4 regions of the Priestia sp. FSL W8-0524 genome follow, and region 1 is predicted to be linked to each of the others. Evidence: riboswitches for the same ligand, from Rfam matches in the RefSeq annotation. Region 1 holds a riboswitch; each other region holds the start of a gene.
The links. Region 1 has a riboswitch for S-adenosylmethionine ahead of NST66_RS18120 (BMP family protein). Riboswitches for the same ligand answer to the same signal wherever they lie in the genome.
Positions count from the first base shown of each region.

Region 2: another riboswitch for S-adenosylmethionine. It lies ahead of NST66_RS05095 (bifunctional homocysteine S-methyltransferase/methylenetetrahydrofolate reductase); the one in region 1 lies ahead of NST66_RS18120 (BMP family protein).
Region 3: another riboswitch for S-adenosylmethionine. It lies ahead of metK (methionine adenosyltransferase); the one in region 1 lies ahead of NST66_RS18120 (BMP family protein).
Region 4: another riboswitch for S-adenosylmethionine. It lies ahead of NST66_RS05700 (trans-sulfuration enzyme family protein); the one in region 1 lies ahead of NST66_RS18120 (BMP family protein).

Region 1 covers NZ_JBBOUG010000001.1:3,450,148-3,457,677, reverse strand. The annotation lists gene NST66_RS18140 (YjgB family protein) at 1-257, opposite strand, end outside; gene NST66_RS18135 (putative polysaccharide biosynthesis protein) at 590-2,200, shown strand; gene NST66_RS18130 (hypothetical protein) at 2,214-2,582, shown strand; gene NST66_RS18125 (hypothetical protein) at 2,673-2,822, opposite strand; SAM riboswitch class I at 3,175-3,281, shown strand; gene NST66_RS18120 (BMP family protein) at 3,357-4,367, shown strand; gene NST66_RS18115 (ABC transporter ATP-binding protein) at 4,450-5,982, shown strand; gene NST66_RS18110 (ABC transporter permease) at 5,957-7,024, shown strand; gene NST66_RS18105 (ABC transporter permease) at 7,011-7,530, shown strand, end outside.
Region 2 covers NZ_JBBOUG010000001.1:1,028,801-1,036,330, reverse strand. The annotation lists gene NST66_RS05100 (YkvI family membrane protein) at 100-1,134, opposite strand; SAM riboswitch class I at 1,467-1,573, shown strand; gene NST66_RS05095 (bifunctional homocysteine S-methyltransferase/methylenetetrahydrofolate reductase) at 1,681-3,519, shown strand; gene metH (methionine synthase) at 3,520-6,963, shown strand; gene NST66_RS05085 (Cof-type HAD-IIB family hydrolase) at 7,330-7,530, shown strand, end outside.
Region 3 covers NZ_JBBOUG010000001.1:4,513,958-4,521,487, forward strand. The annotation lists gene NST66_RS23545 (class I SAM-dependent methyltransferase) at 1-541, shown strand, start outside; gene NST66_RS23550 (tetraprenyl-beta-curcumene synthase family protein) at 554-1,612, opposite strand; gene NST66_RS23555 (alpha/beta fold hydrolase) at 1,644-2,420, opposite strand; gene NST66_RS23560 (gamma carbonic anhydrase) at 2,528-3,055, shown strand; gene NST66_RS23565 (phosphatase PAP2 family protein) at 3,247-3,771, shown strand; gene NST66_RS23570 (glycosyltransferase family 4 protein) at 3,790-4,935, shown strand; gene metK (methionine adenosyltransferase) at 4,969-6,171, opposite strand; SAM riboswitch class I at 6,304-6,421, opposite strand; gene pckA (phosphoenolpyruvate carboxykinase (ATP)) at 6,795-7,530, shown strand, end outside.
Region 4 covers NZ_JBBOUG010000001.1:1,144,220-1,151,749, reverse strand. The annotation lists gene NST66_RS05710 (hypothetical protein) at 1-54, shown strand, start outside; gene NST66_RS05705 (trans-sulfuration enzyme family protein) at 89-1,270, opposite strand; gene NST66_RS05700 (trans-sulfuration enzyme family protein) at 1,254-2,399, opposite strand; SAM riboswitch class I at 2,471-2,588, opposite strand; gene NST66_RS05695 (hypothetical protein) at 2,755-3,417, opposite strand; gene NST66_RS05690 (hypothetical protein) at 3,487-4,566, opposite strand; gene NST66_RS05685 (CotH kinase family protein) at 4,698-5,783, opposite strand; gene NST66_RS05680 (CotG/ExsB N-terminal domain-containing protein) at 5,955-6,305, shown strand; gene NST66_RS05675 (hypothetical protein) at 6,452-6,598, shown strand; gene NST66_RS05670 (YppG family protein) at 6,630-7,043, opposite strand; gene NST66_RS05665 (YppF family protein) at 7,274-7,468, shown strand.

The sequences.
Region 1 (7,530 bases):
AACTGATCTCGAACATCTTGACGCAGGCTTTTGCCAATTTTTAAGTCTGCTGTTAATCGCGGCACTTCACCTTGCACCGCCGCATTATAAATTTCGTTAATGTTCTTTACAGCTGTTTGACTTTGACTGCTTGTTTCTTGAGATGTAGCTGCATGTGCTGGTGTATCAAGCTGAGCGACAGGAGCAAATCCAAACGCAGCAATTCCTGTAATCGTCGCAGCAGCAGCCGCTTTTGATAGTCGTTGTTTCATTTTCATGATTTTTTCCTCCTATATATAACGATTTAGCAATCTCAGTCTACCTAAAAGAGAAGGTAGGCCAGAATGGTCAAGGAGTCTTAGTTGAGTTGGTAACTGATATATATAATGTAACACGCCTTTCAGAATATAAACGTCAGGTAAGGTGAAAAGCAAAAAACGATTCATTTATCATAGGTTAAAAGATTTGTTTTTATTCCTTTATTATGTAAAAAAACGTAATATAGGGAGGGTTCTAAGTCTTTATAAAAAACTAGATAATAACTGTAAGTATGATACAATAAATCAAGTATTTGTTAAAAATATAATATTTATTGCTGGAGTTTTGATGTATGGAAAAAAATTTGATGAGAGGTACGCTTTTGTTAACAGCGTCTTCTTTGCTAACAAAGATTTTGGGTTTTATTTATATTATTCCGTTTACAGCGCTAGTCGGAACGTCAGGTTACGCGCTTTATAAGTATGCATACGGTCCATATACCTTGATGCTAAGCTTATCGACAATGGGTCTTCCGCTTGCTGTTTCGAAGTATGTATCGAAATATAACGGGCTTGGAAACTACAGGGCAGGGCAAGATCTATTAAAAGCAGGCCTTCTATTAATGACGATAACAGGCATAATAGGATTTTTAGTCCTCTATACAATGGCGCCTTTGCTCGCTGAGCTAGTGATTAACGGAAAAGATTCCTCAGGAAATAGTCAAAAAGACGTGGTATACGTGATTCGAATGGTGAGCTTTGCTTTAATTATTATCCCGCCTATGAGTCTATTACGAGGCTACTTTCAAGGTAACCAGTCCATGGGACCATCCGCGCTGAGTACAATTATTGAACAAATAGTGCGTGTACTGTTTATTTTAGCAGGAGCATACGCTGTTATTCATCTCTTTCATAGCACGATGACAAAAGCTGTTGGAATTGGTACGTTTGGAGCGTTTATTGGAGGCGTAGGGGGAATAGGGATTCTCGGTGCGACGTATCTAAAGCGCAAGCGGCTGATTATGAAGGAAGTGAACAGCGGAAAGAATAATAAATCTGTTCCGTTCTCTTTAATGTTCAAAGAGCTTGTGACGTACGCTGTTCCGTTTGTATTAGTTGGTTTAGCTATTCCAATCTATCAAAATATTGATACGTTTACGATTAACATGCTTTTTCAATCAATAGGGTATGGACAAGCTAAAGCCGAAACAATCAACTCTGTCATTGGGTTAGCGCAAATTTTAGTAATGGTGCCGGTATCGCTAGCGACTGCCTTCAGCATGTCGCTGATTCCAGGTATTACATCTTCTTTTGTGCAAGGAAATTTACGAGAAGTAAAAGGAAAGATTACAAAAACGCTGCAGCTGCTGTTGTTTTTTACTCTTCCTTCTGCGGTGGGGCTTTGTTTATTGGGTAAGCCGGTATATATGATGATCTTTGGAGCGAAAAACAGTCCTGAAATCGGTGGAGTTGTTTTACAATGGTATGCGCCTGCTGCCATTTTATTTGCTCTTTTTACCGTAACAGCCGCGATTCTTCAAGGAATTAATCAGCAAAAAAAATTAATTTTTGGCTTGGGCTTAGGTATTGTTATGAAGATAGTATTAAACGTACTGTTGGTTTCAAGCTTAAAAGAAATTGGACCTGTTGTCGCGACGTACGGAGGATATGGTGTATCGGTTATCTATAACTTTTATTTAATTGAAAAATCCATTTCTTACCGAGTTCAATCACTAGGAAAAGCCGCGTTGACGCCTGTTTTATTAGTAAGTGTGATGTCAGCCGCTGTGCTTATTGGCAATTATGCTTCTCACTATTTTCTAGAAAATAAGCTGTCTGCATCTTCACTTGCGATTAGCACGTCTTGTATTTCAATAGCTTTAGGTGCTGCTGTGTATCTAGGGCTTGGCGTCAAAACAAGTTTAGGGCAATCTGTTGTGTTAAATAGAAGAAAAAGAATGTAAAGGAGAGAAAGAAGTGTCAAAACGATTTGTACTAACCGTAGCCGCTGGAGGATGTATCATAATCTTCAGCGCGCTGCTGCTACTAAACTGGGAAAAGGTGTTCGGAGACTACCGTCCCATTCAAACAGCAACAGCCGTATTCAAGTTAGAAGTGGGAAGTCAAGATGTAGCAAAGACTACGGATTCAGATAATGTTCTTTACTATATGGTGAAAAAAGGACATTTAGATGAATATATTCAACTGATGGATGAAAAAGGCTATGTGTTAAAAGAGAAAGATATTGATCATAACCGACTTGTTTTTAACAATGGACAAGAGGATGAGCAAATTTACTACAAGCGCTTTGCTAGGAAGTATACGATGATTGATGGAGAAGGGTAAAAGCCTTCACTTGGAATTACTACATACTAAAATCATTAAAAGAAAACACCACCTTGCGAATAAAAGGTGGTGTTTTTTTGTTAGATTATCTCATCTTAGTTTTACTCTTGCTATCCCTGTTACGACCATACTCGTAATAAAAATAACTATGATTCCAATGTTGGTCGGGGTATCAAAAAATGTTTTTGAAACGGCTAAAGCGATAATAAGCCCAATAGCTATGCCAGATAGTTCTTTCATTAATTTCACCGTTAACACCTCTTAACAATATTACTAAGGAAAAGTCTAACATTATTGGTAAAGTGGTTTCAATTAATAACACATTAACCGAAGAGGTATAATAGAACTTATTTGCTACCACTAAACCCTCTTGACCGTCAACAGATTCAGTATAAGTGCTTTGTGAAGAAGTATAGAATGATTCAAGAAGTGAGGTAAAGGCTTTAACTTTTATTTTATATTTTAGTAGACTAAAACCGTATAATCCTATCTGTTTTTGAAGTTTTTTTGCGTGAAAAAGAAAAATAATATTGACAATTGTTGAAAAACTATTAATATTGACTATATTACATAAAACAAATAGCTATTGTTTTCCTTATCAAGAGAGGTGGAGGGACTGGCCCTGTGAAACCCGGCAACCGCTGTCTATGACAGAATGGTGCCAAATCCTTAAGAACAGTATGTTCTTGAAGATGAGGAAGAGACGTTTGGTTAACGAGCTCTTCCTTTATATAAAGGAAGAGCTTTTTTTATATTATAGGGGGAGTAAGTTAAATGAAGAGATTTCTTATTTTAGCAGTTGCGCTTGTACTACTCGTAACTGGCTGTCAGTCAAAAAGTACAAAAAGCAGTGGAAGTGAAGAGAAAGGAAAGAAGCGAATTGCTCTTGTTTTGCCTGAAAAGATTGGAGTTAACCCGTTTTTTCAGCAAATGGATGATGGAGCAAAGCGCGCTGGGAAGAAGTATAACATTGATGTAAAGACAATTGAATCTACGGACCAAGCAGCCATTGAAAGTAATTTGCGTGCTGCGGTAGCCGAAAATTATGACTTGATTATTACATCTTCTTTTGAATCCGAAGATGCGTTGAAAAAAGTAGCTCAAGAAAATCCGCAGCGTCAATTTGCGATTATTGATACAGTGGTCGATTTACCAAATGTAAGAAGCGTTGTATTTCGTGAGCAAGAAGCTTCATATTTATTAGGAGCAGCGGCAGGATTGATTACGAAAACGAATAAAGTAGGAATGGTTGCAGCTGATGATATTCCATTATTAAAAAAATGGACGGTAAGTTTTAAAGAAGGATTACAATCAACAAATCCAAAAGCAGAGTTTCTAGTAAACTATGTTGGAAGCTTCTCTGATCCAGCTAAAGCAAAAGAACTTGCTATTTTACAAGCTTCAAAAGGCGCTGATTTTATCGCCGGAGCATCAGCAGTAGGCGACTTGGGTGTATTTGAAGCAGCAAAAGAAAAAGGTTTTTATACGGCAGGACAAGATATTGACCGTACGGAAGTAGATCCTGAGCATATCGTTTTATCGCAGTTAAAAGGATCTGATGCAGCTGCTTATGAAACGGTAGAAGCACTCGCAAATGACAAATTTAAATCGGGCGTAGTGACATACGGCTTAAAAGAAAAAGGTGTTGGGTTAACGTATGTGACTCAAGACAGCAAGACGCCTCTTAGTGACTTTGTAGGACAAGATGTGATTAATCAATTAAAAGAAATTAAAGATTCGATTATTGATGGAAAAACAGTGGTAAAAGATCCGTTAGCAAAGTGAGTTGAGAAGAGAAGTCGAGTAAGGCTGGCTTCTCTTTCTTATTTTTGAAAAAAACCTAAAGGGGAAAAGAGCAATGAATGGAATGAGTGAGCTGCTGCAGTTAACGAATTTAACGAAGAAATACGGTTCATTTTTAGCAAACGATAACGTGTCTTTTAGGCTAAAAAAAGGCGAGGTTCACGCGCTGGTCGGAGAAAACGGTGCTGGTAAAACAACGTTGATGAGGATGCTTTACGGAATGGAAAAGCCGAGTTCAGGAAGTATTCAGCTACATGGGAAAACCGTCTCGTTTTCATCTCCTGCGGATGCGATTAAAAACGGAATAGGCATGGTGCATCAGCATTTTATGGTTTTTCCTCATTTTTCAGTGGCTGAAAATATTGTCTTGGGGCATGAGCCAAAGAAAGGTCTCTTTTTTAATAGAAGGCAAGCGAAAGAGGATGTTCAGCAATTAACCCAAACCTATCAGATTTCAGTAGATGTTCATAAAAAAGTAAAGCATTGCTCAATTGGAGAACAGCAAAAGATTGAAATTTTAAAAGTGCTGTATCAAGGAGCAGAAATCATTGTTTTAGACGAGCCTACCGCTGTACTTACTCCTCATGAAGTGAAGGAACTATTAAAAACAATCCGTTTTTTGGCTTCACAAGGAAAAAGCATCATTATTATTACACATAAGCTGCAAGAAGTGATGGAAGTAGCGGACCGCATCACGGTTCTGCGAAATGGTAAAGTAGCCGGCGTCACAAATAAAGAATCTACTAATGCTCACCATTTAGCCAAGCTGATGGTAGGACGAGAATTAAAAGAGCGTCCTGCAAGAGTGCCATCACAAAGCACTTCTCATTTAAGCGTACAAAATCTCTTTTTAAAAGGAAAAGGACAAAAAAACGTATTGCAAAATGTGTCTCTTCACGTTTCAGCAGGAGAAATTGTCGGTATTGCAGGCGTTTCAGGAAATGGGCAATCAGAGCTGCTTCAAACAATCGCTGGATTAGTAGAAACAGACAGCGGAAGTATTAAACTTGGAGAAGAAGATCTTACAGGGCAATCTGTGCGTGAAAGAAGAGAAGCAGGAATCGCTCATATTCCAGAAGACCGCTATATGTGGGGAGCCTCTAAAGACGATACGATCGAAGAAAATGCGCTGATGGGCTATCAGTATAAAGCTTCTCACTCGAAAATGGGCTGGCTGAAAAGAAAGATATTCAATTCGAGCGTGGAGGAATGGATAAATGAATTTTCGATTAAAGCCACTTCATCTAAGCAAAAAGCAGGAGAACTGTCAGGGGGGAATCTGCAAAAATTGATTGTTGCCAGAGAGCTTGGCCAAAACACTTCTTTTCTACTTGCTGCCGAACCAACGCGAGGAGTGGATATTGGGGCAATGGAACGTATTCACGACGCTTTGATTCAAAAACGCAATAATGGATCGGCTATTTTACTTGTATCTTCTGAGCTGTCGGAGATTATCTCACTATCAGATCGAATTTTAGTGATGTACGAAGGCAGTATTGTTGGAGAGCTTACAAGGGAAGAAGCAACGGAAGAGAAATTAAGCATATTAATGGCAGGAGGAACGGTAGAAGGTGATACAGTTGCAGAAACTTCTTAAATCATTAATCCAGCCAGTTATTGCAGTCATTTTTGGCTTAGCAATAGGAGGCATTATTATTTCTTTAACTGGTGGTTCGGTTCTTCAAACATATACAGAGCTCTGGAATGGAGCGTTTGGTAATTTTTATTTCTTCACCACTACGCTGGCTCGCGCTACACCTATTCTTTTAATTGCGTTAGGTGTCGGGTTTGCTTTTAGAGCAGGTGTGTTTAATTTAGGGGGAGAAGGGCAGATGGTCGTTGGAGCGATTAGCGCAGCGATTGTTGCTTATTACCTACCGGCTCCAGGGATGGTCAAGCTTATAGCGGCTATTGCAGCTGCTGTTGCGGCAGGAGGGTTGCTTTCTGTTTTAGCAGGCTGGATGGAAGCCGCGTTTAAAATTCAGCTTGTCATTTCGACGCTTTTATTAAATTATATCGCTGTTTTATTTGCAAGTTATTTAGCAGGTCACCCATTTCAAGATAAAACAGGCTCAGCAGCTCTCGCTCAAACGCCTATGATTGAGCAATCGGCGTGGCTTGGAAAAGTGTTTCAAGGAATGCCTCTTCATGTCGGATTTATCATTGCTTTAATCGGTGCGCTACTGCTATGGACGGTGCTTCGCTACTCTGTGTTTGGGTACGAAGTGAACGCATCAGGAAAAAATCCCTTGTTCGGAGCGTATGGAGGCATTCATCAAGTAAAAGTCATGCTGTTCAGTATGTTCATTAGCGGGAGCTTGGCTGGATTAGCAGGAGGGTTTGAAGTGCTTGGTTCACAGTACCGATTTGTAGACGGTGCGCTTACCGTTCCTGGATATGCATGGACTGGAGTGATGGCTGCTCTGTTAGCAAAATCGAATCCAATCGGCATTATTTTTACGTCTCTTTTACTTGCCGCTTTGCAAACAGGAGCGATGGGTCTAGAGCGTAATACAGAAATTCCGTTAGAAATTGCGAGTATTATGCAAGCTGTACTCATTCTATTTATCTCAGCAAAATTTACAAAGCAGTGGTGGAAAGCAAAAAAGAAAGGAGCTGATATTCGTGGAGCTGCTTGATTGGTCACTGTTAAATGCAACGCTGCGAATGGTTGCGCCTATATTATTAGCGGCGCTAGGCGGAATGCTTTGCGCGCGCGTGGGCATATTTAATGTAGGGCTAGAAGGTCTGATATTGATTGGGGCTTTTAGCGGAATTGCCGGTAACTATTATACTCACAATGTCTTTTTTGCGATCGTGATTGCGGCTGGAGCAAGCTTACTTTTTGCGTTGCTGTTTGGGATGATGGTCGTGATATTTAAAGCGAATGAAATTGTTGTTGGGGTGTCTATTAATTTTTTAGCACTGGGCTTAACGACATTTTTACTCCGGACTATTTTTCATACAAAAGGTGCCTATTACGATAAAAACATGCATGGAATAGGCACATGGGATATTCCTTTAATTAAAGACATACCTATAATCGGCGACATTGTTTCCGGGCAGTCACCGCTTGTCTATTTTGCATTTTTAGCAGCTATTGCTTTTTATATCTTTTTTTATCGAACGATTTTTGGTTTTCGTC
Region 2 (7,530 bases), 2.4 Mb from region 1:
CTGCTAGAGTCTTATTTGTTTTACATTATAGCAAAGTAAAATCGACTTGTCACATCATTTAACTTCGTTTTTTCACATCTGTTCTGCAAAATCCAGCTTTTAGCTTATTTTTTCTTTTTTAATACATAGCATCCATACAAAAGCTAGTCCAATATAGCCAAATATCGGATACAAAAACTCAAGAAGCTGAGCATATCCAAATTGCCCGATAATAAAGCATGCCAAGATAATAAACGCAAAAGCTTGTTTGTCATTCAGGGGAAGAAATGATTGAATCTGTTTAGCGATTCCAAATACATTTCCAATCAATGTAGTAAAAATCTCACCTAACACAACTACCGTAAATAAAACATTCACCCACGCTGAGATATTTTTAACAACGGCACTCATAGGAATATCAAGTTGAAATGAATAAGGCAAATTGGAAAGGGCAAGATGAGTAGAAACAAGCATAAACGTAAGTACACATCCTCCTATTACGGCCCCTTTTTTGATCACGCTCTTATCTTTCACGGAGCTTCCTAATGGAACTAAAACGGCCTGAGCCAAAGCTAGATTTAGGGAAATATATAAAAAGGGACTAACCGCCCACTTCCACTGTGTGACGAGCGTTAAGTCCGGCTTCGTTTGAATCAGTGAGAAATAGCTGACATTTGGCACAAAGATGATAAAAGCAAATGAAAGCATCATCGGCACAACAAGAGAATTAACCATTAAAATACCGTTAATTCCTCTTGCGATAAATATATAAGTTAAAACAATTGTACAAATCATCCCAACAGGAGGCCACAGCCCGAACTGTTCTTTTCCTATTGCCCCCGTACTCGCCAGCATGACTGAAGTTACTCCAAATAAAATGACGATCATTACACCGTTTACCGCTTTTCCAAGTACATCACCAAATAAATATGTATTAAGCTGCTGATAAGAAGAAGCCCCAATTGCGTGCGAAAGCAGCATCATTTTCGAACCTAGCCAAATAAAAAACAAGCCGCTGACCAAAATTCCAACCATTCCAAGTTCCCCGTACTGTGTAAAAAATTGAACAATTTCCTTGCCTGTTGCAAAACCGGCTCCTACAACGGTGCCTACATACGTAGCAGCAACCTGCAGCGTGAGTTTCCACCTTTTCATGCCCATCACCCTTCTACCCTTCATAGTTCACTATATGTAGAAACGGTTAAAAAAAGACGAGCCTTTTATATGTAAATCCTCGCCTCACCCGGTGCTGTTCCTTTTTCGTTTTTTTATTTCCTTCTTGTTTTTTTCATGAAAACCCTTTATCCCTTAACATAACGGCAGTTTTCAAACAAAATATACGGATATTTTCCCTTTAGCTTTTAAATTTTCCTCAATATTTGCTGGAAATTCACAATTTACTGTTGTATAATTTCTAAAAATCAGATAAATTATTAAATAAGTATTCTTTCTATTTAAAAAAATATGTTTCAATTATATACAATTGATTCTTATCATGAGAGGTGGAGGGACTGGCCCTTTGAAACCTCAGCAACCAGTCGTTAGAGACATGGTGCTAAATCCAGCAAGCAATTTATTGCTTGGAAGATAAGAAGGCGAAAAAAGTCTTCTTCTTAAGAAGACTTTTTCTATTTTATCGGCATATTGCATAAAACGAATCACTCGTGAAATAGAAGCGGAACAATTTAAGGAGGTTTTGACATGGGGTTACTTGAAGATTTAAAGTCTAAAATTTTAATTGGGGATGGTGCCACTGGTACCCTCCTTTACTCACACGGTATTGACAGCTGTTTTGAAGAACTAAACATCACCAAACCAGAAGAGGTTTCTCGTATTCACAGAGCCTATGTAGAAGCTGGTGCAAACGTTATTCAAACAAATACGTACGCTGCTAATTATCAAAAACTTGCCCGTTATGGATTAGAAGATTCAGTCAAAGACATCAATGTTGCTGGTGTAAAATTAGCGAAACAAGCTGCAAAAGATCAGGCTTACGTGGTTGGTACACTCGGCGGAATTCGTTCTTTCCAAAAAAATGCTATTAGTTTAGAAGAGGTTAAGCGAAGCATTCGTGAACAAATGTTTTGGCTTTTAAATGAAGGCGTGGATGGCCTTTTATTTGAAACATACTATGATTTCGAAGAATTAAAGACCGTTCTTACACTGGCAAGAAAAGAAACGGATAAGCCTATTATTACCCACGTTTCCCTGCATGATATTGGCGTACTGCAAGATGGGCGTCCTTTAGCAGATGCATTAAAAGAATTAGAAGACTTGGGAGCAGATGTTGTCGGGCTAAACTGCCGTTTAGGTCCTTATCATATGATTCAGTCTCTTGAAGAAGTACCGCTTCCTGATCGTGCTTTCTTATCTGCTTACCCTAATGCCAGCCTTCCGGCGTATGTGGAAGGCAAGCTGGAATATGAAACGAATGAAGACTACTTTGTAGAAAGCGCGCGTTTATTCCGCGAACAAGGGGTTCGCTTAATTGGAGGATGCTGCGGTACAACACCAGCTCACGTACGCGCCATGTCGTCTGCCTTAAAAGACCTGCCTCCGATTACAAGCAAAGTCGTTAAAATGAGACCAGCCGTTACGGTTCAAGAGCGTGAGCAGCAGGATAAACCTCATATGCACGAAATTGTGAAGAAGCGCCGCTCGGTTATCGTCGAGCTGGATCCGCCTAAACAGCTTGGTCCGACGAAATTTTTAGAAGGCGCAAAAGCACTTGATAAAGTCGCCGTAGATGCTATTACATTAGCTGATAATTCTCTTGCCTCACCTCGCATCAGCAACTTGGCAATGGCAACACTGATGCAACAAGAAACAAAAGCACGACCGCTTATTCATATTACCTGTCGCGACCGAAATTTAATTGGACTTCAATCTCATTTAATGGGACTTCATACGCTAGGAATGAATCAAGTGCTTGCAATTACCGGTGATCCGTCAAAAGTTGGCGATTTCCCTGGCGCCACTTCGGTCTATGATTTATCTTCATTTGACTTGATTAGTTTAATCGCTCAGTTTAATGAAGGACTATCTTATTCCGGCAAACCGCTTGGTCAAAAAACCAATTTTTCCATTGCAGCTGCCTTTAACCCAAACGTGCGTCACTTAGACCGAGCCGTTCAGCGCTTGGAAAAGAAAATCGACTGCGGGGCTCACTATTTCATTACTCAGCCTCTCTATTCAACTAAGCAAATTGAAGAGGTATATGAAGCAACCAAACATTTAACAACACCGGTATACATCGGGATCATGCCGTTAACAAGCGCAAGAAATGCTCGATTTATTCACCATGAAGTACCTGGAATTAAATTATCAGAAGATATTCTAGAACGTATGGACGCAACGGGAAATGACCGGATTCGCGGTGAAGTCGAAGGCCTTGCGATTGCAAAACACTTAATTGATACAGCATATGAGCTATTTGACGGTATTTACTTAATTACGCCGTTTATGCGCTATGAAATGACCGAAATTCTAACACGCTATATTCATGACAAGCAACTCGTTACATCAGAAAGGAAGATATAAATGAGCTCACTTATCGAACAACAACTAAAGAAGCGAATACTCGTCATCGATGGAGCAATGGGAACGATGATTCAAGATGCTGATTTAACCGCTGAAGATTTTGGCGGCGAAGAATATGAAGGCTGCAACGAATATTTGACCCGAACAGCGCCTCATGTGATTCAGCACATTCATGAAGAGTACTTTGCAGCGGGTGCTGACATCATTGAAACCAATACGTTTGGCTCAACATCTACCGTACTTGATGAATACGATTTAGGCCACTTGGCGTATGAATTGAATATCGAAGCTGTGAAGCTTGCTTGTGCAGCCCGCGATAAATATTCAACTCCCGAATGGCCTAGGTTCGTAGCTGGAGCTATCGGTCCTACCACTAAAACTCTCTCTGTTACGGGAGGTATTACATTCCCTGAGTTAGTAGAATCGTACGAAGAGCAAGCTCGGGGTTTGTTAGACGGCGGCGTTGACTTACTTCTAGTCGAAACCTGTCAAGACATGCTGAACGTAAAAGCTGCGTTTTTAGGGATTACAGCGGCGTTTGAAAAACTGAAAATAGAAGTTCCAATTATGATTTCAGGAACGATTGAGCCAATGGGAACAACTCTCGCTGGTCAAGATATCGAATCTTTTTACTTATCACTGGAACACATGAAGCCTCTTTCAGTCGGACTTAACTGCGCGACAGGTCCTGAATTTATGACGGATCATATTCGCTCTCTTTCAGACCTAGCCACTTCAGCTGTTAGCTGTTATCCAAACGCTGGACTTCCGGATGAAGAAGGCAATTATCATGAGTCTCCTGAGCTGCTGGCTCAAAAAATTAAAGGATTTGCTGATAAAGGCTGGCTGAACTTTGTAGGCGGATGCTGTGGTACAACGCCTGCTCATATTAAAGCACTTGCTGAAGCGGTAAAAGAGGTTGCTCCTCGTTCGCTTGATCGCTCCGAGCATAATCATGCTGTAACCGGTATTGAACCGCTTGTATATGACGATTCTATGCGCCCTCTTTTTGTGGGAGAACGTACGAATGTAATCGGTTCTCGCAAGTTCAAGCGTCTGATTGCGGAAGGGAAAATTGAAGAAGCATCTGAAATTGCGCGTGCTCAAGTTAAAAATGGTGCTCACGTTATTGATATTTGCTTAGCAGATCCAGACCGTGAAGAAATGGAAGACATGGAGGAATTTATTCAAGAAGTTGTAAAAAAAGTGAAGGTTCCTCTTGTAATCGATTCAACTGACGAGAAAGTTATTGAAAAAGCTTTAACGTACTCGCAAGGTAAGGTCATTATCAACTCCATTAACTTAGAAGATGGTGAAGAGCGTTTTGATGCAATCTTGCCGCTAGTAAAAAAATTCGGTGCAGCTCTGGTTGTCGGTACAATCGATGAAACAGGCATGGCCGTTACTGCAGAAAGAAAAGTAGAGATTGCTAAACGCTCACATGATTTGCTTGTTGAAAAACATGGCTTTAATCCAAAAGATATTATTTTTGACCCTCTTGTGTTTCCTGTAGGGACTGGTGATGAACAATATATTGGTTCTGCTGAAGAAACAGTTAAGGGAATTAAAATGATTAAAGAAGCCCTGCCTGATTGCCTGACCATTCTTGGCGTAAGTAACGTGTCATTCGGTCTTCCTCCAGTCGGACGTGAAGTACTAAATGCGGTTTACCTTTATCACTGTACGCAGGCTGGACTCGATTATGCCATTGTTAATACAGAAAAATTAGAGCGCTATGCTTCTATTCCAGAAGCTGAAATTGAGCTTGCTAATGCGTTATTATTTAACACAACTGATGAAACGCTAAGCACGTTTACAGACTTTTATCGTGATAAAAAGAAAGAAGCAAAAGTAGAAATTTCTACGTTAACACTTGAAGAACGATTGGCAATGTATATTGTCGAAGGTACAAAAGAAGGATTGCTTCCTGATTTAGAACAGGCTTTAGCTCAATATGATGATCCGTTAGATATTATTAACGGACCGCTTATGAAGGGGATGGCGGAAGTCGGACGTTTGTTTAATGACAACCAGCTGATTGTAGCAGAAGTGCTTCAAAGTGCGGAAGTTATGAAAGCATCCGTTGCCTTTTTAGAACCTCATATGGAAGCAACTGAAAATGATTCTGGAAAAGGAAAAGTGATTCTTGCAACGGTTAAAGGCGACGTGCACGATATCGGTAAAAACTTAGTAGACATCATTTTAAGCAACAATGGTTTTAAAGTCATTGATTTAGGAATTAAAGTAACGCCGCAGCAGCTGATTGAAGCAGTAAAAGACGAAAAGCCAGACATCATTGGCCTGTCAGGTCTTTTAGTAAAATCAGCTCAGCAAATGGTTTTAACTGCACAAGATTTAACGCAATCAAGCATTGATGTTCCAATTATGGTAGGAGGCGCTGCCCTTTCCCGTAAATTTACTGACTTTAAAATTGCCCCGGAATATGAAGGTGCCGTCCTCTACGCCAAAGATGCGATGGACGGATTAGCGTTAGCAAATAAGCTGCAGAACAAAGAAGAAGTTATTCAGCTTTTAGCAGATTTAAAAACGCGTCAAGAAAAGAAAGTAACGGTTCGAGAACGCCAGCCTCAAACCGCTCAAGCAGCTACGGCTGTTTTAGAAAGATCCGCCATTTCAACGGATGTTCCTGTTTTTGTACCGGCTGATTTAAAGCGCCACGTTGTCAAACACTACGATTTGGCACAGGTTCTTCCGTATATTAACTGGCAGATGCTTTTAGGCCATCACTTAGGACTAAAAGGAAAAGTGAATAAGCTGCTTGCTGAAAAAGACGAGCGTGCTGTTCAATTAAAAGAAACCGTTGATGACCTTCTCGAACTGGCACTAAAAGAAAACTTAATTAAACCAGCGGTTATTTATCAGTTCTTCCCTGCTCAAGCAGACGGAAATGATTTAATTATTTATGATCCTGCTGATGAAAAAACAGAAATTGAACGCTTTACCTTCCCTCGACAAGCAAAAGGACAGTTCCTGTGCTTATCTGATTTTGCAAAGCCTAAAGAAAAAGAGATGGACTATGTATGTTTCTTCTCTGTAACAGCAGGAACAGGCATTCGCGAACGCGCGGCGAAATTCAAAGAAAACGGCGAGTTTTTAAAGAGTCACGTGTTCCAAGCTCTTGCGCTTGAACTAGCTGAAGGATTAGCAGAACGTGTTCATCAGCAAATTCGTGACCGCTGGGGATTCCCCGATTCGCCTGACTTTACAATGGCGGAGCGTTTTTCAGCCAAATACCAAGGTCAGCGTTTTTCATTCGGATATCCCGCATGTCCAGACCTTGAAGACCAAGCAAAACTGTTTAAATTAATTAAACCTGAAGACATCGGCATTCAGTTAACAGACGGTTTCATGATGGAACCAGAAGCTTCTGTTACAGCCCTTGTTTTTGCACATCCTGAAGCGAAATATTTTAACGTATTGTAAAACATGGCTGCGGTCTTTTAGACCGCGGCTGTTTTTTTACAGTGAACAAACCTAAAAAAAGGCTGCGACAAATGGATTTTAGTTGAAGAAAGATCCGAACGGAGTTAATTCTTAATTGAGAATCAACTCCGTTCGGATTGTTTTCATTATGATGGTGAACTAGATTTCATGTAGCTGTTGATTAAAGGGCAAGGCGAAGACTCCTGCGAAAAAAAGTGATGTAGTTATGTCTTAATCTCTTTGAATTCACCGCCGGTTTGAGCTTTTTTTATGAGTTTCTTGGGAAACACTGATAGAATAAGGAATGTAATAAATTTGTAACACTCTTATCAAGGTAATTTTTTTAGGGAAAGGAATTTTCAAGAGATGATTAAATTATTTGTAAGCGACTTAGATGGAACTCTTTTACACGAAGAAAAATACGTAGAACAGCATAATGCAGACGCACTTAGTGAACTTCAGCGCCAAGGAGTAGAGGTTTGTCTTGCTTCTGGACGAATGGATACGGAAATTTTAAAGATTTCTACTGATATTAATAATACATTTCATCGCATTAGCCAAAACGGA
Region 3 (7,530 bases), 1.1 Mb from region 1:
CCGCACGTTGCTCACTAATGCTGTGGCCGAAGGAGATGTCGCGATTGATGCTACAGCAGGAAATGGACATGATACATTGTTCTTAGCCAACTTAGTCGGAGATACAGGTCATGTATATGGATTTGACATTCAGCCCCAAGCCATTCAAGCAACTCAGCAGCGATTGACAGAACATCATGTAGAAAAACGAGTCACGCTTATCCAAGAAAGCCATAGCAATATAAGCATGCTTCCCCACTCTATTAATGGACGAGTGACGGGCGCTGTCTTTAATTTAGGTTATTTACCAGGTGGAGATAAAGACATCGTCACCACTTCTGAAACAACAATTTCTGCAATTGAGCAGTTACTTGATTTGCTAGCACCTGAAGGAGTGATTGTGCTCGTTATTTATCACGGACACGAACAAGGGAAACAAGAAAGAGACGATTTACTAACGTACGTCCAAAATCTGGATCAAAAAGACGTCCATGTTTTACAATATCGCTTCATGAATCAGCAAAACAATCCTCCGTTCATCATTGCTATTGAAAAAAGATAAGCCGCATATGGCTTATCTTTTTAACATTCGGTACAAGCGTCCGTTGATATAGAAAAAGTAGCTGAGTGCTCCCCCCGCTTTGATTAATCGACGTGCATTCACATGAACATGTTTTTGTGCCCTCACTTTTTGATCGGACAAATAAACGCCCAGGAGTCCCTTATAGATAAAGCAGTGAAAGTGATAATCCGGCAGTTTTTTAGCATATTCGTCCGCTTTTACAACAAAATGCAAAAAGCGGTCCATCATTTGCTGATAGTGAGGATAATAAAAACAAAAGTTCAAATCTCCTCCTGCTTTATCTTCTTCTTGGTCAATTAAATAATCGAGTAAAATATGTAAACCTTGAATATAAGGAAAATATCCCGCTTTTATTTTCTCCGTCATTTCTTTGGTCATCTCTTCTTGAAAACTGTAAGCGGCCAAACAAAAAATGCCTAACGTTGAACCAGAGCACGCTGAAAATTCATACCACTCCATTTCAGGAACACTGTGCCGGTGAGCATCAAACCAATTCTCTAATCGTGGAACTCTTTCCTTGATTTCAACATGCTTATGTATTTGCAAATCACAATAATAAGTAGCTAGTTCTAATAAATGTGAAGAGACGATATGGTAATTACAGGCTTTTCGCAAGGACTGCTGACAAGTCTGGACAAGTTCCGCTAAATATCCTCCATCGTCTTTATCCGTTCGAAAACGATAGTAATCCCCAAGAGGTGCATGAGGAGTCAACGCATCTGGCATCGATTCATGTAAGGCTGCAAAATCTTTAGGATCGAGCGAATTGCTGCGGTCACATAAGTTATCTAAGTAATCGCTGATTGTTTGGTAGGCAACGATAAATTTTACGCATTCAATCATGTTTTCTTTCGCTAAAATCGATAGGATGCCGCCTCCTTCACAATGAAAAGTTTTTGTATCGATACTTGCCAATGCTTGAGTGCGTAATTCTTTATTAGGAATCTCTTTTGCCCGTTCCCGCCAATGATTAAGCTCATGATGAACGACGGGAAACACTTCTCGATAAATTTTTCTCATTAATGAAATAGGACGAGACGGAATCTTCATTTATTTTCACCTCAATTTCTGACAGCACTCATTAAATGTGAAGATCAACAAAGCTTTTCGCGTATGTAAAAACGTATTCTCTTTCAGGCTCATTAAAGATTTCGTGATACAGCTGAGACCATTCTTTGTAGATTTTTTCACTTAGCTCTATTTCATCAAACCACTGTCTAACAATCAGCTTTTCAATAATTTTATCTTCTCCTGCCTGCATCACAAGAAGCGGAACATCCGGCAAACGATCGATATCTTTAAAAGCTAAGTTAACAGCTTGAATCAATTCTCGGTACCATCTTACAGAAACTTTTGTAACGTACAGTGAGTCGTTTTCATCTTCATCTCGAACTTCTTGGTTTCTTGTTGCTTTTTCAACAGTAAGACCCAAATCAAAAAGTTTGTTCGGCATGACTTTATTTAATCCTTTAGATAACATATCTAAGTAAGCTGGTACTTGCTCTTTTAATCCTAGACAAGGTGAGGAAAGAATCGCACCCCATATAGGAAGATTTTTTGTCTGCAGCGTACGAATAACCGCCAGTCCTCCCATACTATGTCCTAACAGGAAAATAGGCAAATCATATTTTTGCGCTTCACGTACCCATTCTTCCACTTCATATACATATTCATCAAAGGATAGGATATGTCCTCTTCTTCTCGTTGTTAAGCCTTGGCCAGGAAGGTCTCCCATGATTACGTGCATTCCAACCGAACGCCACATCTCAATCAGCCAGCGATAGCGCCCGTGATGCTCCGCTGCTCCATGGACCATGACAATAACGCCTTTTGGATTTACTGCTTCCCATTTATGCATTTGAGTTACTCCTTCTTCCTTTTTTTGTTTACCTGCTTTAAAAACCTTTGTACACTTACATTAGAAGATTTACTACTTTTTTTCAACTAATAAAGGGAGATGATTTGATGATTTATCCGTATAAAGAAAAAATGCCTAATATTGCACCCAGCTGCTTCCTCGCAGACTATGTCACGATTACTGGAGATGTCACCATTGGTGAAGAAAGCAGCATTTGGTTTAACACCGTTATTAGAGGAGATGTTTCGCCTACTATTATCGGGAAACGAGTAAATATACAAGATCAATCAACACTCCATCAAAGCCCAAATGCTCCTTTGCTTATTGAGGATGATGTGACAGTAGGACATCAAGTTATTTTACACAGCTCCATCATCCGCAAACGCGCGCTCATTGGCATGGGCTCTATTATTTTAGACGGTGCGGAAATTGGTGAAGGTGCTTTTATCGGTGCAGGAAGTTTAGTGCCTCCCGGTAAAAAAATACCACCTAATACTCTCGCACTCGGTCGACCTGCTAAAGTAATCCGCACTCTGACTGAGGAAGATTTAAAAGATATGCAGCGCATTCGTACAGAATATGTAGAAAAAGGGCAGTATTATAAGTCTATTAAGAAATCTGATTCTTCATTATAAAGGAAACGTTCCCTCAGAAAGTCATACTGAGGGAATTTTTTTAGTATCTCCACAAACTCTCTAATCATGTTCTATTCTCTCCACAATTGTAAAGAAATTTCCATATTAATTTACATCGTTTTAGTACTGCCTCCACAATTAAAGATTAAACTGAATAATAAAGACGTATTTATTAAAAAGGGAGCGACTCTATGAAAGCCAAGTTAATTCAGTATGTATACGATGCCGAATGCCGATTATTCAAAAGTGTAAATCAACATTTTGATCGAAAGCACTTAAATAGATTTTTACGTTTACTAACTCATGCCGGCGGAGCCACGTTTACCATTGTGATAGCGTGCTTGCTGCTATTTCTGCATCCTTCATCCGTCGCTTACGCCTGTGCCTTTTCTCTAGCCGTTAGCCATATTCCTGTTGCCATTGCTAAGAAGCTATATCCGAGACAACGGCCTTATATTCAACTAAAGCATACAAAAGTATTAGAAAATCCATTAAAAGATCATTCATTTCCATCGGGGCATACAACGGCTATTTTTTCGTTAGTTACCCCTCTGATGATTACTTACCCAGCCTTCGCTGCCGTTCTTTTGCCGCTTGCAGTAACGGTAGGCATTTCAAGAATTTATCTCGGTCTGCACTATCCGACGGATGTCATGGTAGGCCTGATACTCGGCATCTTTTCAGGTGCTGTTTCACTGAACATATTTTTAGTCTAATTGATAGGAGGAGTACTCATGAGAATTGCTTTATTTACAGATACATTTGCTCCGGAAGTTAACGGAGCTGCTAAAACACTTTATCAATTTACTCAGTATGTCAAATCAAAGCAAATTCCCATCCAGGTATTTGCTCCTGAATTTGCTCATAATCGGTCGTTTTCAACGTATGTTCACCGCTCGCCTAGCATGCCGTTTTTCCTTTATCCAAACAGCCGCTTTTCATTGCCAAACGTTTTAAAAATTAAAAAGCAGCTGCAGGAATTCAACCCTTCTCTTATTCATTTGGCCACTCCTTTTACAATGGGGCTTTGCGGCTCCTATTACGGGAAAAGATTAGGTATTCCTCTTGTCGGCTCTTATCATACCAATTTTGATGATTATTTATCTCACTATGAACTTGAAAAAATGCGTGTACCACTGCAAAAATATATGAAATGGTTTTATAAACCTGTACAAAAATTATTCGCTCCCTCCGAAGTGACCAAACAGCAGCTAGAAAAACAAGGGTTTCACAACGTAGCTATTTGGTCGCGAGGGGTAAATCACAAATTGTTCCATCCCCACTATGACCGCTTTGATATTCGTATTAAATATAATATAAAAAAACCCTACATCTTAACGTATGTAGGAAGGTTAGCTAAAGAAAAGAACGCTGATTTTTTACTAAAAATTGCCCGATCTTTACCTGATCATATCCGCCACCAAGTTCACTGGCTTATTGTGGGAGATGGTCCTTTAAAAGAACAAATGCAACAGCAAGCATCTGAGCATATGACATTTACAGGCTTTCTTGAAGGTAAGCAACTTGCTCATATCTATTCTTCATCTGATTTGTTTGTTTTCCCTTCAGAAACAGAAACGTTCGGAAATGTCGTACTGGAGTCTCTTGCTTCTGGAACTCCCGTGGTGGCAGCAAATGCAGGAGGAGTTAAACAGATGGTTCAGCACGGGCGAAACGGCTACCTTTGCAAACCTCACTCCTTAGAAGAATTCAGTTCGGCTATTACAGGTTTACTTGATGATTTGCACCAGCGGCTTCACTTTGGCCATGCAGCGAGACACTATGCTCTTACTCAATCATGGGACGCCATTTTTCAGCATTTGCTTTCAGAATATGAAGATGTCGTAGAAAAATCTGCTGAAGGTATTCAATGGGCATAAAAAAAATCTCCGTTTTCACGGAGATTTTTTTTATTATTTAGCTAAAGCTTGAGTTTTTAATGCTTCAGCTTTGTCTGTGAACTCCCAAGGAAGCTCCACATCTGTACGACCAAAGTGACCGTAAGCTGCTGTTTGCTTATAAATTGGGCGACGTAAATCAAGCATTTTAATGATGCCTGCTGGACGTAGGTCAAAGTTTTTGCGTACTACATCTACTAGTACTTCTTCAGAAACTTTTCCTGTACCGAATGTATCAATTGAAATAGATACTGGCTGTGCAACACCAATTGCATATGCTAGTTGTACTTCACATTTATCAGCAAGATCAGCTGCTACAATGTTTTTCGCAACATAACGAGCTGCATAAGCTGCTGAACGGTCTACTTTTGTTGCGTCCTTACCAGAGAATGCACCGCCGCCGTGACGAGCATATCCGCCGTAAGTATCAACGATAATTTTACGACCAGTTAAACCAGCATCTCCTTGAGGGCCGCCGATTACGAAACGTCCTGTTGGGTTAATGAAATACTTTGTATTTTCATCAATTAACTCATTTGGAACAACTGGATTAATTACATATTCTTTTAAGTTACGTTGAATTTGCTCTAACGTTACTTCTGGGTGATGCTGAGTTGAAATAACAATTGTATCGATGCGAACAGGTTTGTTGTTTTCATCATATTCAACTGTTACTTGTGTTTTACCATCCGGGCGAAGGTAAGGAAGAATTTCTTCTTTACGTACTTCTGTTAGACGGCGAGCAAGTTTATGAGCTAATGAAATTGGAAGAGGCATTAATTCTTTTGTTTCGTTACATGCATAACCAAACATTAACCCTTGGTCTCCAGCTCCGATTGCTTCGATTTCTTCATCGGACATTTGACCTTCACGTGCTTCTAACGCTTGGTCTACACCAGCAGCGATATCAGCTGACTGCTCGTCGATAGATGTTAATACTGCACAAGTTTCAGCATCAAATCCGTATTTTGCACGAGTATAGCCAATTCCTTTAATTGTTTCACGAACTGTTTTAGGAATATCCACGTAAGTAGAAGTTGTAATTTCACCGCTTACTAAAACTAAACCAGTTGTTACGCTTGTTTCACAAGCAACACGAGCATTTGGATCCTTTGCTAGGATAGCATCAAGAATTGAGTCAGAAATTTGGTCACAAATTTTATCGGGATGTCCCTCTGTAACAGATTCTGACGTGAACAGACGACGTTGTGTTGACATCAGTTTTCCTCCTTATAAATACGATACATTGTGATACGGTACTCATTCCCTTATTTTCATTACACGTTAAAAAATATAAAAAAACCTTTCCTTGTATCGAGGAAAGGTATCAAATTCTACATAAGCCTTTCACTCTTATCGATCAAGGTTGTGCCCTTGCATCAGGTTAGCACCTTATCGTCTACACAAAAAAATGACGATGGTTGCTGGGTTTCACAGGGCCTGTCCCTCCACCAGCTCGGGATAAGAGAGTATCCGTTCAAGGACATATAATACATGAAAAAGCGCTTCACTGTCAACAACATTCAAATGGAAATCATCTCTTTATGTTTGAATCTGTTTTAATGTAACATACTCAAATTTAAAAATAGTATACCTTATTAAGAATGATCACGAAGTTTGGTTAACAAGACAGACCAAAAAAAGGCTTTCACTTGAAATAGCTTCACTTTTTTCGCTTCTAGCACATATACATGTGTCTAAAATAGGTATAACGTACATTTTTTTATAATACACAAACATTTTTAGTTAAATAGTATAGAATAATTAAATAAATGTGTTATACTAATTATAAATTTCAAACATTAATGAATAAATAATAGCTAAAAAGGAAGGTAGTGCACATGAGTACTGTTGATATGTCTATCGAATTAAATGGTTTGCTTCAATTAAAAACAACAAAACACCAATTATCTGTTCCACAACTTGTTGAAAAAATTCTAGCTCGACGCGAAGGAACGCTGACTTCTACAGGTGCTGTGTCAGTCGAAACCGGAAAATATACAGGTCGCTCTCCTTTGGATAAATTTATTGTAAGCGATGCTGTATCTTCAAAAACGGTTGAATGGGGACCCGTCAATCAGCCAATTTCTGCTCAGCGATTCGATGCGCTATACAAAAAAGTCTTAACCCACTTAAAGAAGCAGGATGAACTTTTTGTTTTTAATGGATATGCTGGAGCTGATAAAAAGTATCAGTTACCAATTCAAGTAGTTAATGAATTTGCATGGCACAACCTATTCGCTCAGCAGTTATTCATTCGCCCTTCAGCTGAACAAAAAACAAATGATGATGTGAAGCCGTTTACAATTGTAGCAGCTCCAACGTTCAAAGCTGACCCTGAAACAGACGGGACGAATTCGGAAACCTTCATTATTCTTTCATTAGAGCGACGCATTGTGCTAATTGGAGGAACTGAATACGCTGGTGAAATGAAAAAATCCATTTTTTCAGTGATGAACTTCTTGCTTCCTCAAAACAATATTCTATCCATGCACTGTTCTGCTAACGTAGGAGAAGAAGGTGACGTTGCATTATTCTTTGGTTTATCTGGAACGGGTAAAACAACGCTTTCTGCTG
Region 4 (7,530 bases), 2.3 Mb from region 1:
GAAAAAGTTGCGCTTACGTCCCTATACACAAACCTTTTAGATAGCTGTATATAACAAAAAAAGGACTCCCTTAATGGAAGTCCTTTTTTTATTTAATTAACGCTTTTTCTTCTAAGCTTTGAAAAACAGCGTTAAAGTCTTGCTTCAAATCCTCGAATTCCTCTAACCCTACTGAAAGGCGAAGAAGTGAATCAGTAATTCCTTTTTCTTCACGTACTTCTTTTGGGATACTTGCATGAGACATTGTTGCAGGATGCGTGAGAATGGATTCAACTGCACCTAGACTAACGCCAATTGCAGCTAATTTGACTCCTTGTAAAATATGTCGTGCTACTTTTTCATCCTGCACTTGGAAAGAAATCATAGCTCCGTATCCATTTGCTTGTTCTGAAATGAGTTTGTGGTCCGGATGACTTTTTAAGCCTGGGTAGTATACACGGCTCACTAGAGATTGTTCTTCAAGCCACTTTGCAAACTGCAGCGCTGTTTTTAACTGCTGATCTAAACGAACTTTTAATGTCTTAATGCCTCGAAGCAGTAAAAAACAATCCTGTGGCCCCAAGATAGCACCAAAAGCATTTTGTACAAACTTTACTTCTTCCGCTAGCTTTTCATCGCTTACTACAACTAAACCGCCAATGACGTCACTGTGGCCGCTGATATATTTTGTAGCACTATGAATGACAATATTTACACCAAGGTCAATCGGCTGCTGTAGATAAGGTGTTAAAAACGTGTTATCCACAATTGTAAGGAGATTGTGCTCCTTCGCCAAACTTGCTACTGCTTTAATATCCGTTACCTGTAAAAATGGATTTGAAGGGCTTTCGATATAGATAGCCTTCGTATCTTTTGTGATAGCTTCTTCTACTTTCTCAACCTTCGTTGTATCAACAAAAGTTGTTTTGATACCAAACTTTGAAAATAATCGTGTTAATACACGATATGTCCCGCCGTACGTATCGTGTGAAACTAAAATTTCATCCCCTGATTCAAAAATAGATAACACCGATGAAATAGCAGCCATACCTGATGAAAAAGCAAAACCAGCGTATCCATTTTCTAGCTGAGCAATAGTGTTTTCTAAAGCCTCACGCGTTGGGTTTCCTGAACGAGAATAGTCATAGCGACCGTTGTTCGTCTCATCTTCTTGGTTAAATGTAGATACTTGATAAATAGGTACGTTAACCGCTCCAAAATGACCGTCAATTCCTGTATTTGCATGAATTAAGTTCGTACCAAATCTATGTTTATTATTGTTGGTATGCATCAAATGCCTCCTTCAAATCTTTAATTAAATCATCTGCGTGCTCAATTCCAACTGATAATCGAAGTAAACAGTTTGTTACTCCGACACGATTTCGAATTTCCTCCGGAATGTCAGCGTGTGTTTGACGAGCTGGGAATGTCATTAAACTTTCCACGCCTCCTAAGCTTTCTGCAAATGTAATAACTTTAACATTTTCTAAAAGTACTGACACGATGTCAGGGTGTGAGACAGCAAAAGAAATCATGCCTCCAAATCCAGTTGCTTGTTTCTTCATGATTTCATAGCCCGGATGTGTTTCAAGACCAGGGTAATACACTTTTTCCACGAGATCATGAGCAGTAAGCCAATTTGCAATTTTCAGTGCGTTTTCGTTATGTTTTTCCATACGAAGCGCTAGCGTCTTAATACCGCGCAATAACAGCCAGCTATCTTGTGGACCTAAGATTGCCCCAGCTGCATTTTGATAAAAACGAATTTTTTCTCCTAAGCTACTACATCGAGCGACTACAAGACCAGCAACTACATCATTATGACCCCCAATGTATTTGCTTGCACTATGTATCACAATATCTGCTCCAAGCTCTAAAGGACGCTGATAGTAAGGGGACATGAATGTATTGTCAATGATAGTAAGCAAATCATGCTGTTTAGCTAACGCAATTGCTTCTGGCAAATCAGTCACGTGCATCATTGGATTTGTAGGTGTTTCAATGAATAAAGCTTTCGTGTTGGGACGAAGCGCATCTTTTACTTGCTCGAGATGGGCTGTGTTGACGTACGAAACAGTAATTCCTTGCTCTGAAAAGATTTCATTTAGTACTCGGTACGTTCCTCCGTATAAATCCTCTGATACAATTAAATGATCTCCGTTTTTAAATAGCGCTAAAACTGACATTACACCCGCCATTCCTGAAGCGAATGCTACTCCTACTTCGCCTTTTTCTAAAGCAGCAATTGCTTCTTCCAATGCCGTACGAGTAGGATTTGCCGTACGTGCATAGTCAAATCCTGTACTTTGCCCTAAAGCAGGATGAGCAAATGTTGATGCTTGGTAAATGGGTGTTGTAATAGAACCTGTTGAAGGGTCACGACCTACTCCTGAACGAACTAATAAAGTTTCAATTTTCATCTATTTCTCTCCTTAACTCAAAATAAAAAACACTCTTCACAGATGGAAGAGTGTTCGTTTATACACGATTTCTCTCATCTGTTAGAACAATACTGATGTTCCACAGGAATTAGCACCGTTCAAATGAATGTTTCATTTGATGGTTGCCGGGCATCGCAGGGCCAGTCCCTCCGCCACTCTTGATAAGAGTTCTATATAATTGTTGGTGGTTAACGTTTGTTGTTACTAACTTTAATAAAGATTTTCTTTATTGTCAACATAATTTTCTAAAAAATTTAAATCATCTCATTTGTTTATTCAATATACTTGTCCTGATAAGTACATAAAAAAAGAGACGACACCGAGGTCTCTTTTTCTAAGGCAAGTGCACAGATTTTACGTGAGCTAACTTCCAATACATACTTTCTCCATTTGCCGTAATTAGTTCAACAATATTATTAGAAACTTCTTTAAGTACGCCAATTTTTTCTGATTGATCCCCTAAATCTAATACGACCAGTTGATTTTCATATTTTTTAAGCTGCTCTTCAAAGTTTCTGACAAAAGGTGCAGAGGCAGGCCTTACTGGGAGCTCTTTGTCACTTAAAGAATAAGGGGTTAACTCATTACTATAAGGGGTAAGCCATTTCAAATGATGTAGAGAAACAAAGACATTTTTATACACTGGAGAATAAAACACAAGATAATCATTCAGCACGCTTGTAATATAGCCATGCAATGATTTTCCTCCTGTTACATAAATTTCAATAAATTTCCCTTTTGCCTGCTGTAAAATATTACGATAAGAAATCCGCTGACTTTCTTCTATTAAGTTCTCTTCTATGGTTCGTAAAGGTGTATAATCTTCTTCTGAAACCTCTCGTAAGCGATGTATGTGTAAAAGAGGAATATACAAATAATCATGTCCATTATATAAAACCATTACATCTAACCCGAGATCAACAAGTTTTCCTACAAACGTTGTTTTACCTGATATATCGACTTCAACAATTTTATCAATATAATGATTCATACTCATACTCATTCTCCTCCTTTTTCCTATATGATAGAAAAGGTGCTTTATAAGCACCTTTTATGTTCCAGTTCATCATGCTTTCCAACGATAATTTTTCGTTTTAATAACTTTTTCACCTGGTGTTGAAGAGCGTGAACCCGTACGGCGACCTCCCGAGCGATCGTCTGTGCGACCTCCTGTACGTCTTCCGGTACGGTCTCCAGTACGGCCATCCGTGCGACCTCCGGTTCTATCTACAGTAGTTGATTCTTGCACAGAATCTTCTTCATTTGTATCTCCATTTTGCTCAGAATTTTCTTCATTTTGCTTGAAAGATCCTTTTGATCCTAAGGCAATGGTTTTTACGTGTCTTGGTTGTAAACGTAGAACTTGATTATTTTGTACAAGAGTAAAGTTTCCATTGCGACTTTGAACTAACACACCTTCTACAGCCTCTGGCCCTCCGCCGTTAATAGCTACCCATCTATGCGAAAACTCTTCAAACAGTTCATTGAAACTTTTCGCTTTAATATACTCAGGTGTCTCTTCAACTAATAATGGGTTTTGCGGAACAACAGGCGTATTTTTGCTTACAACTTCACTTACACTCTTTATGTGCTCTACATTGATATAAACGACGCCGTCATCTTCTGTTAGTAATACGACATACGCAGATTCAAATGAGCCTAATACATCAAGGATCTTACCCAATTTTTTCTCTGGCCCTCCTTGATTTATTTGCACTTGTTTATCTTTCATCAATAATAAAGTGCCTGCAAATGTGTTGGCTCTGTGCAGTTCTACTTCACTATTAAATCCAGAAAATGTTTGCGCGGAATTAGACTTTGTATCCTCTGTAATGCTTTTAACATGAGCGAGCTGGTAATAAATAAATGTATATTGCTGTTGTGGAATAAGCTGCGCCGGTTGATTATTTTGCTGATTGTTATTTTGTTTTGTTTCAAGAGCAAGTGTTAAATAATCTGATTGAACGTCGATTAAATATCCCGTTTTAGATTCAGGCCCCCCGCGATAGACAGTTACTACTCTCCCTTTTAATGGTTTAAAGTGGGCAGAGTAGCCCGTGCTTTCAGATTGTTGAACTTTACGAGCGCGACTACGATTGGCATTTTGAGTTTGGTCTTGATTTTGGTCGTAGTAATAGTTACTCATTATTTTTCCTCCTTATTAATTGTCCTTATTGGTCATTCATAATGTATATATACGTATCATGTACAGCTATTGTCTTCCTGCATTTGCCTATTATTCTTAAATTCCACTTTTGCCTATCAGTCTAGTAAAATTCAAAAATCAAAAAGATGACTTTTAATGTACGCTGTTCGGTCTTTTACGAAAGAAAGCATAAGGTCTGGTTCCTTATGGAATTGCTCCAAGTTATCTTTTACGTAAGGATCTTTTAATACATATGGAGCAATATACTCATGCAGTTGATAAATGATTGGTTTCATGTATTCTATTGTAAATTGATTATTTAGAACATTGTTCATTTTTTGAATATATCGCTTTTTAATGCTGTTCACCGCCAGTAAGCGAGCTGTAAGCGTATTAAATCCTTGTGCACGGACATAGTCTCCTTCCATTACTTTTCCATTTACATCTCTTCCCCAAGTTGCATCATAATCCCATGGAATCAGTTCAAAGCGCCCGCTTTCATGATTTAGATAGAGCGCATAGTTATGGACAAAACCGTCGTAATTCTGCATACAAATAATACCGACTAACCAAGATAAGTAGCGGTCGACGTTCAGGTACTTCTCAATATTCTGTTCGAATTCCGTATTTGTCCATGTATTAAGATTAAATATAAACTTTTCTAATTTTTCCTCGTCTCCTTCTCTCACTGCTTTATCTTCATATCCAGATAACAAAGTTGTTTTTGGCTTTTTATCCAAATCGCTCATCAAAGAAAAATTAGCATCTCCGTCTACTGCATAAAATATAGATCCATCCGCTAAATTTCTTTTTTTCAAAAATAGTTCATCTACCGATTCGAGCTGAAGATATATTCCTTCATTTTTCCCATTAATCTTAAGAGTGACAAACTGAGAGTGGGGAGATAAAACATCTAAAGAAGAGAAAAAATCGAGGGACAATTTGTTACGCATAAGCGATGGATCTTTGTATTCAGCGTTTAGGTGTATTTCTTTGGCGCGCTGAAATATTTTCGGAGAATAAAATTCAATATAATATGACTTTTTCTTCATCTTCCGAATATGGGAGCCTCTTAGGAGCAAATCAATATCGTAGCGTTTTTTGTTAAACTTCATCGTTGCCTGAACCGCTTCTTCTGACCAAATATCTCTTTGCATTTCCTTTAAATCTTTTACATTCACAAACAGAGCGTATTGAGGGACTTCTTTTTGCTTCATGATTCGACCACCTTTCTTCAATTATTAAAGTATATGAAGGGTAAATTCTCCATGATACCCCGCAGCATCAACTATTTCCGCAAACTCCACTTTTGACTCATATCAAGGACAAGCATCAGCGCGTATTCTATTAATGCAAGACCTAGTCCAATTGACAAGGAGGTTTTTGTATTGCATATTACACCTGAAAAAATTAAAGAGGCTGCTGAAGCCCTAGAATGTACAGAACTGAAATCTTTTATGTTTCAAGAGCCAACTGCTGGTCCACTAACAAGAAAGCGTCGCTCTTCTCGTAGCACTGGCCGCAGTAGCCGCCGTTCTACTCGCGGTACTCGTCGCTCTTCTCGCGGCACTCGCCGTTCTACTCGTCGTTCTACTCGTCGCTCTCGTCGTTCTACTCGCCGTTCTCGCCGTTCTCGCCGTTCTACTCGCCGCTCTCGTCGTTCTACTCGCCGCTCTCGTCGTTCTACTCGCCGCTCTCGTCGTTCTACTCGCCGCTCTCGTCGTTCTCGCCGTTCTTAATTTCCCTAAACACTCATCTTTATTGAAAAAAAAACGCCGAAGAGCCATGAGTGTCTTCGGCGTTTTTTTCCACTTATAGAAGAGGAACATTTGGAAATATACTAAGATGGAGCGTTATTCATTTTACATAGAAAAGGAGAGGTTTTATGAAAAAAAACAAACATCAAATTTCAACTTCATCAACAACAGATGTCGAAGAGATCAAACGTTTAAATGCGCAGTCTGGACTAACCTACAATGAAGTATTTGCACTTCTTGGAGAAAACTATTTGAAAAATCAACAGAAAAAATAATAAGCTGGGACTAGAAAATAACTTCTAGTCCTTATACTTTGAAAATCCCGGAAAACCCTTTTACTAAGGATGTTAATTGGTTCATGGCTCCCATCATCTGTCCCGCAGTATTCATCATTTTGTTCATATCGTAATTGCCATCACTCGATTTAAACTGAGACATTAGTGACTGAAATTGAGATGGCTGAGGCTTTTGCTGCTGACCTTTAGGATATGGATTAAAAGGCGCACCTGCATTGTTGTACATGGGCTGCTGGTACATTCCGTTCATATAGGGAATTTGCTGAGGGCCAAAAGGCATTTGTTGCTGAGCGTACGGATGTTGCGGCATATAAGCTTCCGTCCATGGCTGCTGGTGATACTGTGGAAATGGATGTACCTGACTTAAATCAAAACGTTCTGGTTGATGTTGCTCATAATACGGATAGTGCTTACTTGTATACATGCAAAATCAATACCTCCTTTTTAATATTACATAATATATAGTATGTATGCAGAAATAAGAGGTGACGTTCGTCTACTTGTACTTTTGGGGAACGCATTCAAAAATATGTAGGTTTCTGTCGAAAGTTTAAATTTTTCAAAAAAACGAGATTATTTAAATATATGGTACGATAAGAACAAGTGATACTACCTATACGTAGTGGCACAAATGGGGATTAGGAGGGAATTTACATGTATGTGAACGAACTTCAAGAAGCTTTTATTGCGGTGAAACAATATGAGCCGCAGTCAAGTAATGAATTACTCGATTTTGCTCAGCAGCAGTATTTAAAAGGTTTTTTAACTCCTATGAATTACAAAGCCGCTGTACGTGAACTCGAACAAATTGGAGCTACTAAGCCTGATTTTAGTGCACAAGATGATTAATTTTTTTACTACCACTGAGAAATCGGTGGTTTCTTTGTTTCCTATAAAGTGGACACATACTT